One region of the Cohnella herbarum genome, then DNA from elsewhere that is predicted to be linked to it. Evidence: riboswitches for the same ligand, from Rfam matches in the RefSeq annotation. Region 1 holds a riboswitch; the other holds the start of a gene.
The links. Region 1 has a riboswitch for cyclic di-GMP ahead of HH215_RS03540 (transglutaminase-like domain-containing protein). Riboswitches for the same ligand answer to the same signal wherever they lie in the genome.
Positions count from the first base shown of each region.

Region 2: another riboswitch for cyclic di-GMP. It lies ahead of HH215_RS21430 (flagellar assembly protein A); the one in region 1 lies ahead of HH215_RS03540 (transglutaminase-like domain-containing protein).

Region 1 is NZ_CP051680.1:863,682-867,899, forward strand. Features, by position in the region: gene HH215_RS03535 (collagen binding domain-containing protein) at 1-1,739, shown strand, start outside; cyclic di-GMP riboswitch class I at 1,855-1,939, shown strand; cyclic di-GMP riboswitch class I at 1,975-2,060, shown strand; gene HH215_RS03540 (transglutaminase-like domain-containing protein) at 2,077-2,892, shown strand; gene HH215_RS03545 (class D sortase) at 2,963-3,619, opposite strand.
Region 2 is NZ_CP051680.1:5,001,409-5,005,626, forward strand. Features, by position in the region: gene HH215_RS21425 (HD-GYP domain-containing protein) at 1-169, opposite strand, end outside; gene HH215_RS21430 (flagellar assembly protein A) at 222-2,060, opposite strand; cyclic di-GMP riboswitch class I at 2,140-2,226, opposite strand; gene HH215_RS21435 (branched-chain amino acid aminotransferase) at 2,384-3,451, opposite strand; gene HH215_RS21440 (LysR family transcriptional regulator) at 3,581-4,218, shown strand, end outside.

The DNA.
Region 1 (4,218 bases):
GTGCATCAAACGGAAGAGATAAGTTAAAGATTATCAAAGTGGATGATCTTAACCGACCGCTTCCGGGAGTTAAGTTTGAGCTCTGGAATGCTACGGGTTTAACTCTCTTAGAAACGCTGATTACGGATGCGAATGGTGAAGCTTCCACTTCCAGAAAATACAAACTTCATGATACGGATGGTTTTCCTTACAAGCTCAAAGAGATATCGGCTCCGAGCGGGTATATCCTTGATCCTGATTATGCCGCAGGAAAAATAATTGACTTCAAAGGTGCACCTTTCAACATTACGAATAAAATCATTCGTCAAGGATTCGAGCTCGTTAAGGTAGATTCGGTTGATCCATCGAAAAAGTTGAAAGACGCAGTCTTTGAATTACGCGATTCCGGCAATGCACTCATCGCTACGCTTACAACGGACAACGACGGAAGAATCGCATACGGAGATATGGCGGCCGGAAATTATACTTTGGTTGAAATCGCGGCGCCGTTGTTCTACAAGTTGGATCCAACGCCGATCTCGGTTCCGATAGTTGCGAATCAGACGCAGATTGTAGCTCTTACTCAACCGAATACATTGGGTTCCGGTGCATCGCTTGTCATTACTAAAGTTAACGCCAAAGATCATTCCGATCTGTTGAAAGGCATAGACTTCGAGCTTCGCAATGCCGCGAACGTTGTCGTCGACACGGGCACGACCGATGTAAACGGCACGTTGGAGTTTGAGAATTTGGCATACGGCTTATATACGTTAGTAGAGACGAAGGCGGATGGTTTTGTTATTGAAGTACCAGAAACCAAAGTTTCCATCCATCAGCCGACGACGCCGTTAATCATTGAAAACAAAGAAAACGATCGTTCGGTCCAGTTAACAAAGTTCAATTCAAATAAAAGTCTCGTGCTTAGCGGAGCCGTATTTGAACTAAGAGCCGAGACGTTGTTGCTTGATCTTCAAGGCAACCCGATTTACGAGGTCGTTCCGGGCATTGACGTTGCCAAGCTTACGACCGACGTCAACGGACAGTTGATCTTGAAAGATCTACCGCCTAACAAGTATCAACTGGTAGAAATTCAAGCTCCTTACGATTATCGCTTGGATCAAACGCCGGTAGCTTTCGAGATCACTAAGACCCAGACGACGGCGGTATTGGTTGAAAAAACAAACGAGAGACAGAGCTCAGGAGGAGTTTGGACACCTGAACCGACACCGACGCCAACTCCGAAACCAACGCCAAGTCCAGAGCCGACACCGACTCCGACTTCGGGACCTACGACAAGCCCAGAGCCGACACCAACTCCGGTGCCGACGATAGATCCTGAGAAACCTGTTCATCCTCCTAAGATCGAGGAAAAAACAACGAACGAAAAGCCGGTGAAAGGCGATGTCGACGTTCCGAAAGGCGGCAAAGTCGAAGTCGGCGAGAAACCGAAGCACGGAACCGTCAAAGTTACGCCGGATGGAAAATGGAAGTATACGCCCGATAAAGACTATAAAGGCAAAGATTCCTTTACCATCATCGTAACCGACAAAGACGGCAACGAAGAAGAAATCCTCGTCGACATCGACGTGGACGACGTGCCTCGAGGCGGCGTAGACCCTGACGGCAAAGCGCCGGGCAAAACGCTTCCGAAAACGGGGGAGAGCAGCTCGTTGCCGCTCCAGCTCGCGGGACTTGCTCTTGTCGCAATGGGAGTTGTCCTATTAAACCGCAAGAGAATATTCCGTATCAAGAGAGAATAGAAAATAGAAAATAGAGAATAGAAAATAGAGAGAAAAAGACTAAACCTGTCGGAATCCGGCAGGTTTTTCCTTGTCTTTCCAACGATTATTTGTTACAATTCTAGTAGTAAAGCAAGCTCGATAACGGCAAACCTGTCGAAAGGCAGCGACGCAAAGCTAGAGGGCCTTCCCTTCTCGGAGGATGGCAGCCAGCTACCGAAAGACTCGGCTTTTTTTGTTTTATTAAGAAGAATCTTCACGATAACGGCAAACCTGCTGAAAGGCAGGGACGCAAAGCTAGAGGGCCTTCCCTTTCTTGGAGGATGGCAGCCAGCTACCGAAAGGAGTTCTATCTTCTATGTTGAGAACAACAAGATTATTATTGGCAGCTCTCGTTCTGTTCGTAACCATTCCCGCGGTTGCTTTCGCGAATTCGGGAGAGAATGCCGTCACATTGGATACTTCCGAAGTGGACAAAGGGATGGTCGGGATTCGTCTTGCCAGCAAGACGAACGTTGTGACGAAAGCGAAAGTATCGAAGGGCAGCTCTAATTATATTTATACGTTGAATACCTCCAAAGACGGACAAACGGTTTGGCTTCCGCTTCAAATGGGAGACGGGGAATACGAGGTTGCCGTACTGGAGAACGTGGCGGGCAAATCCTATCGGGTGAATCTTGCGGAAAAAATTCGACTAGCCGTGACGAATGCCCCGGACGTCTTCCTGAATTCCGTTCAAAACATCGATTGGCTCACAGCGGACAAGGCTTCGGATAAAGCGAAGGAGCTAACTAAGGGCGCGGCAACGGACGAGGAAAAGGCCAAAGCGATTTACGATTACATAGTGAAAAATGTGAGTTACGACAAAGCGCTTGCCCGTACGGTCACTTCGGATTACGTTCCGGATATCGACGGAACGTTAACTTCGGGCAAAGCGATCTGCTATGGATACGCAACGCTGTATGCCTCCATGCTGCGAAGCGTGGGCATCCCCGCCAAGCTGGCAATGGGGACGACGAAGTGGGTGGATGAGTATCATGCTTGGAACGAAGTATACCTGAACGGCAAATGGGTCGTCGTCGATACGACCGTTGATGCCGGGCTGAGCAAAGGGACGAAGAAGGTTACGTTCGATAAGAAAGCCAACGACTATACGCCCGTTAAATTTTATTAAATCCTTGAATTTATAAAACCAGCCAGGATCGATTTTGATCCTGGCTGGTTTTTTTGTCGCGATTGCAAGTTTACTCTTCCGACTTGATCGCGTGCACAATTAGACGATGAGTAGGATTGACCAGCGGATCGCATGTAATCAACGTTAGCATAGCGTCGCTCTGGTTGCCATTCAGTACGGATAGATCGGTCGGTTCGACGATTTTAATCTCAGTCACGCGGTACATGACTTTGCCATCCCGCATCCGTATGTCGATCATGTCTCCGATCTCTATTTCGTCAAGCCGGTTGAAGAGGCGTCCCTTCGTGTGGGCGCGATGAGCGGCGACTGCCGCGTTGCCGATTTCGCCGAGCTGCGCCGTTTCCGTCATATGAGCCGCTCCGACCTTCATGTTTTTCGTCGTCGCTCCTTCAAGAACAGGCAATTTCAAATCGATCTTGTCGATCTCGATGATGGCGATCGTTTTATCGTCCAGAGTCTGCAAGGGTTCCTCGATAGTCGGACGTTCACTTTCTTCCTCCGTTGCGCCTTCAAGGCCGGATTGGAGCAATTCAGTGAGCCGAGCGTTTTCCGAATCGATGGAGGGTTTCGAATCGGCAGGCGCGATACTGCGTTCCAACTCTCGCACGAGTTGTTGCTGCTCACGTTCGTTTATGTACTCTCGAGCCACAGGAAATACGAACAGGACTATTCCCGCAGCGATCAATAGATAAGGAACAATTTTCACGGCGATCCTCCTGAATGTTAATAACAAATTATCACATAAACCTCTATTAGAGAAACGTTCAACTTAAAATTTTATTATATACAACTGAACAAAAACTGGACAAGATCGCCGTGGAGCGCTTCGATTGGAATATAATTCATCCCTAAAGGACAGTAACACCTACCTGAATCAGTTCGATCATGAGATGACGGGCAAAGGATATCGTCTGACGCGTTTTGCCGACGATTGAGTGGTTTTCTGCAAGACTCAGGCGTAAGCTGCAAAGGCGATATGAGATGCAAGAACGATACTTGAGTCGCTCGGACTGACGCTTCACCCGGATAAAAATAAGAGAACCCACATCAAATGGGGATCCGAGTTTCTGGGTTATAAGCTGAAACGAGGAAAGGATTGTCGCTACCGCAGGAAAAGGTGAAGAAGCAACCGAAGATCAATATTTGCCTATCCCAAAGACAAGTCAATTCAATAGTTCATGGACAGCATCCTATAGCAGAAATAAGGCAACAGCGAATTAGGCTGGTATCTTTAGATGCTTAAGGGTGTCGAATAGCGGCTTTTTCTCCATGGCTTACTGGTACGCATAGACTATGATTTGCACG
Region 2 (4,218 bases), 4.1 Mb from region 1:
GTGCAGGCTCGACATCCTGTTCGGACAACGTAACCCCTTGCCGAATCAGCAATTCAATCTCCTTATCCGTCAAAACCCGCATGATCGGGACGATCAGAGTGCCCTGGTTGTTATAAATGTTTTTGTTAACTCGCATTCCTACGTACACTCTCTGTTCCTCAAGCGGCATGTTCACCCCACCAAACGCTTTTCGTTATACGAGATTTTGTTTTCTAAGTCCGCTATCCATCCTTCTTCAGCGTTTGAATATCGAAAGTAACCTGATCGATGGGCTCGAAAATATCCTTGCAGTACTTTCCGATACACACTCTGCCCGAGTACATTTTCTGAACCTGAACTTTACGCTTGGCCTTCAGGATAGAGATCGCCCCGGTCTGACCGCCGATGATCTTCGCCAGAATGCTGTCTCCGGCTTCGAGCCGAGAGCCTCGGCAGATGGAGTGATTCGAATGGAACACGATGTTCCTGGCGGAGAACAACTCGCACAGTAACACGCCGTCTCGATGAATCACGATATCCCCGTTCGACTTCAACTCGCTGTTCTGGCTTTGGCTAATGCTGATTTCCACGTTCTCTTCCTGCATTCTCGCCACTTCGTTATGAGTATCCTGCAGCAAGGCGAGAAAGCTTTGCACGTATTCGTAAGTGGCCGATTCGATCAGCTTGATAGGTTCCGAGAAAATAGCCGACAATTCCTTTAACTTCCCGTACTCCGCCTGCTTGATGTGCTGAATGTTGGAGATAACCACGTTGAGTTCTCTAATTAACGGAACGACCTCTTTCATTTTCGTTTCCAGGAGAAGTTGAACGATCTGGCCGTAACGCACGCTCTCCCTCTTGGCTTCCAACGCTTGCTCTAGCATCTTGGAAGCAGTCAGCAGCTTCTCGATATAGTCGCATAGCAGCTTCGACGTTTGATAGAGACGGTTGAACAGCACTCCGAAATAACCCGAGTAAAGCTTGCTGGCAATGACGTTACCCCTGACGTTGATGCTCCCGGTAGCGGTAATCGTTGAATTATAAACGTTGCCGTACACATAAACATTGCCGAGCGATTCGATAATCATATTGTCCGTCACGTCGCCGGAGACGACAACGTCGCCGGAGAAAACGATATTCCCGGTCGCGATGTCTACGTTGCCGGAAATGACGTAGGCGGTCGATACGTCGAAGGTTTTGATTTTGCCTCCGGTAACTCTCGGCCTTCCTTGAGCTTGGGCGATGACGACTCCGTCGGGCGATACTTCTACGTTCGCCTTCCCCATAATAAAGATGTCCTTCGGCGGAGTAGGCAGCGTCAGATTACCAAGCACGTCGTAACCGGCCGAACCTTCCTTCATCGGAATTTTCCGCGCCATGACTTCGCCGTTCTGAACGGTCGGAATCCGCAGATGATTGCGATAATCGATCGAGCCCTCGACTTCGAAGAACTCGCTCGTCACCTGTTGGGGGAAGTAGATTTCGAGTTTCGCATCCTGGCCCTCCACCGGCTTCTTGCCGGCGGCTACGACGATCGGTTGATACGTCGGTTCCAGCAACTCCTGCTGAATAGCGGCGAATTCGATTCTGGCTTTAACCGACATCGCTTCGAGCTTGGACACGACGTCCGCCAGTTGTAGCGTTTTCAGGACGAGATTGTTGTCATCCTGCGCCCGCACGATAACCCGCCGAGCGGGAGCCTCGTCCACGAGCGTGGTCGCATACCGCTCTCTTGCATGCACTTGCAAATAAGCAAATAACTTATCTTCGCTTATCGTAATCTCAAACAAAGATCGTTCCTCGACCTTCCAGGTAATCCGATCGGTGGCCTTCACCGGAGATTCCCCGTGCACTTCCTCCTCGTTGACGTAGAGCTTGACCGGACTCATCGGATAGATGACGGCGTATTCGCCGCCCCCCGTCGGGTTCTGAACCGAAATCTGCTGATTGCGAATTCGAATCGAACCGTCCTGCTTATGAGGCGGGTCGGCGGGTTCCCCCTCCGGCAAATCTTCGTCGCGATCGATGTTCAGTTGATGAATCAGTGTGCGCAATTCTGATTCAGTAATTTGCTTCTTCAAAATCTACACCTCTCGAAGTGCAAGCTTCTGGGACCCATAAAAAAAGACACCCTCCGAATGGAAGATGCCTAACGCCCCATTCGGTAGCTTGGCGACCCTAGAACTTCGGTTCCTTAGGCCCATAGCTTTGCGTCCCTTTCTTTCAAAAGGTTTGCCTTTTCGTGTATGCGTCTCTTTGATGTCTAACAAAATCGATTATTTATGTGAGAACCGTGGCTTTATACGTAGTCGCTCCGACTTAATTATAAGACTATAGACTCACCGATATCAAGAAGTTTATCGATAAATGTCATTTTACCGCCATTACCCGCGAATAAACGGGACTACAGCTTCACGATCCAGCCGAACGGATCTTCGATCGTTCCCCTCTGCATGCCGGTCATAAAGTCGTACACTCTCGAAGAGAGGGGCCCGGTTCGACCTCCGTTTAACGTCAGCTTATCGCCCTGCCAATTCAGCTCTCCGATCGGCGAAATGACGGCAGCCGTGCCGGTTCCGAAAGCTTCCTCCAACGTGCCGTTCCGATAAGCTTCGACCAACTCGTCAATGGAGATCGTTTTCTCCTCGACTTCAATGTTCCAGTGCTTGAGTACTTGAATGACCGAATCCCGGGTTACGCCATCCAATATACTCCCGTTGAGAGCCGGCGTAATCACCTTGCCCCCGACTTTAAAGAATACGTTCATACTGCCGACTTCCTCGATGTATTTCCGATGAACGCCGTCCAGCCACAGCACTTGCGAATACCCTTTCTCGGTAGCCTCTTGCTGCGCCTTAAGCCCTGCCGCGTAATTCCCGCCGGTCTTGGCATTGCCAACGCCGCCGGTAACGGCGCGGACGTATTCCGACTCCACGTATATGCTGACCGGATTGATTCCTTCTTCGTAATAAGAACCGACCGGCGACAAAATGATCATAAAATAATATTTCTCGGACGGCGCTACGCCCAGGGTCGCTTGCGTCGAGATGACGAAAGGACGAATATACAGCGATGTTCCTTGCTCGGAAGGAATCCAATCCTCGTCCGCTTTGATCAGTTGCTTCAACGCCTCCATCACCAAATCTTCGTCGAGAGAAGGCATGCTCAGACGGGCATTGGAGCGATTAAGCCGTTGCAGGTTCTTGAAGGGACGGAACATCAGAACCGGTCCTTCCGGCGTTTTATACGCTTTCATTCCTTCGAATACGGTTTGTCCATAATGGAACACCTTGGCCGCCGGATCTAACGAGATCGGCTGATACGGAACGATTCGAGGATCGTGCCACCCCTTACCCGCATCGTATTCCATAATAAACATATGATCCGTGAAATGCTTTCCGAATCCGAGTTGCGATATTTCCGGTTTTTGCTTGGGAGCTGTCGTGCGCTCCACCGAGATCTTGAGGCCCATTAGTACATCTTCTCCTTACCTATTTTAGCTTATAGTTGAATGATAGCAGAGCATTAAGTATATTGATAATATCTGTTTTGTCGGTTATCCATACCTTTAGGGTATGCATCGAAAAGGAGTGACGAAACGATGGATATGAGGCAGTTGCGTTACTTCCTGGCCATCGCGAACGAAGGACAAATTACGCGCGCGGCGAAGCTGCTGAACATGGAGCAACCCCCGTTAAGCCGGCAGCTTAAGCAGATGGAGCAAGAGCTAGGCGTCGTGTTATTCGATCGCAACGGCAAGCAATTGCAGCTAACTCAGGCGGGAGAGCTTCTACGCCAGAGGGCTATCGCGTTGCTGAGCCAATTCGACGAGACGATCACTTACGTTCAAGAGCTTGGAGAAGGCGTGCAAGGCGTCCTCTCGATCGGCGCCGTCGTCTCTTGCGTCTCCTTATTGCCCCCGGTCATACGGCAATTCACGGAGTTGTATCCTCAAGTCACTTTCAAGATCCAAGAGGGAGATCACTTCCTGTTAGGCGAGTTGCTGGAAAATCGCGATCTTGAGCTCATCGTCACCCGCCTGCCTTTCCAATCGGATTTCCAATCGCAGCATTACTCCATCTTGCCTCTCCCTTCGGATCCTTTCGTTGCTTTGCTCCCGAGCGAATGGTGCGATAGCGACGATCAGCACACGATGACCCTGCAACAGTTGGCCGTTTTTCCTTTCCTGACGCTTAAGACCGAACGAACGACGGGGATGCACAACCGCGTATTCCATGA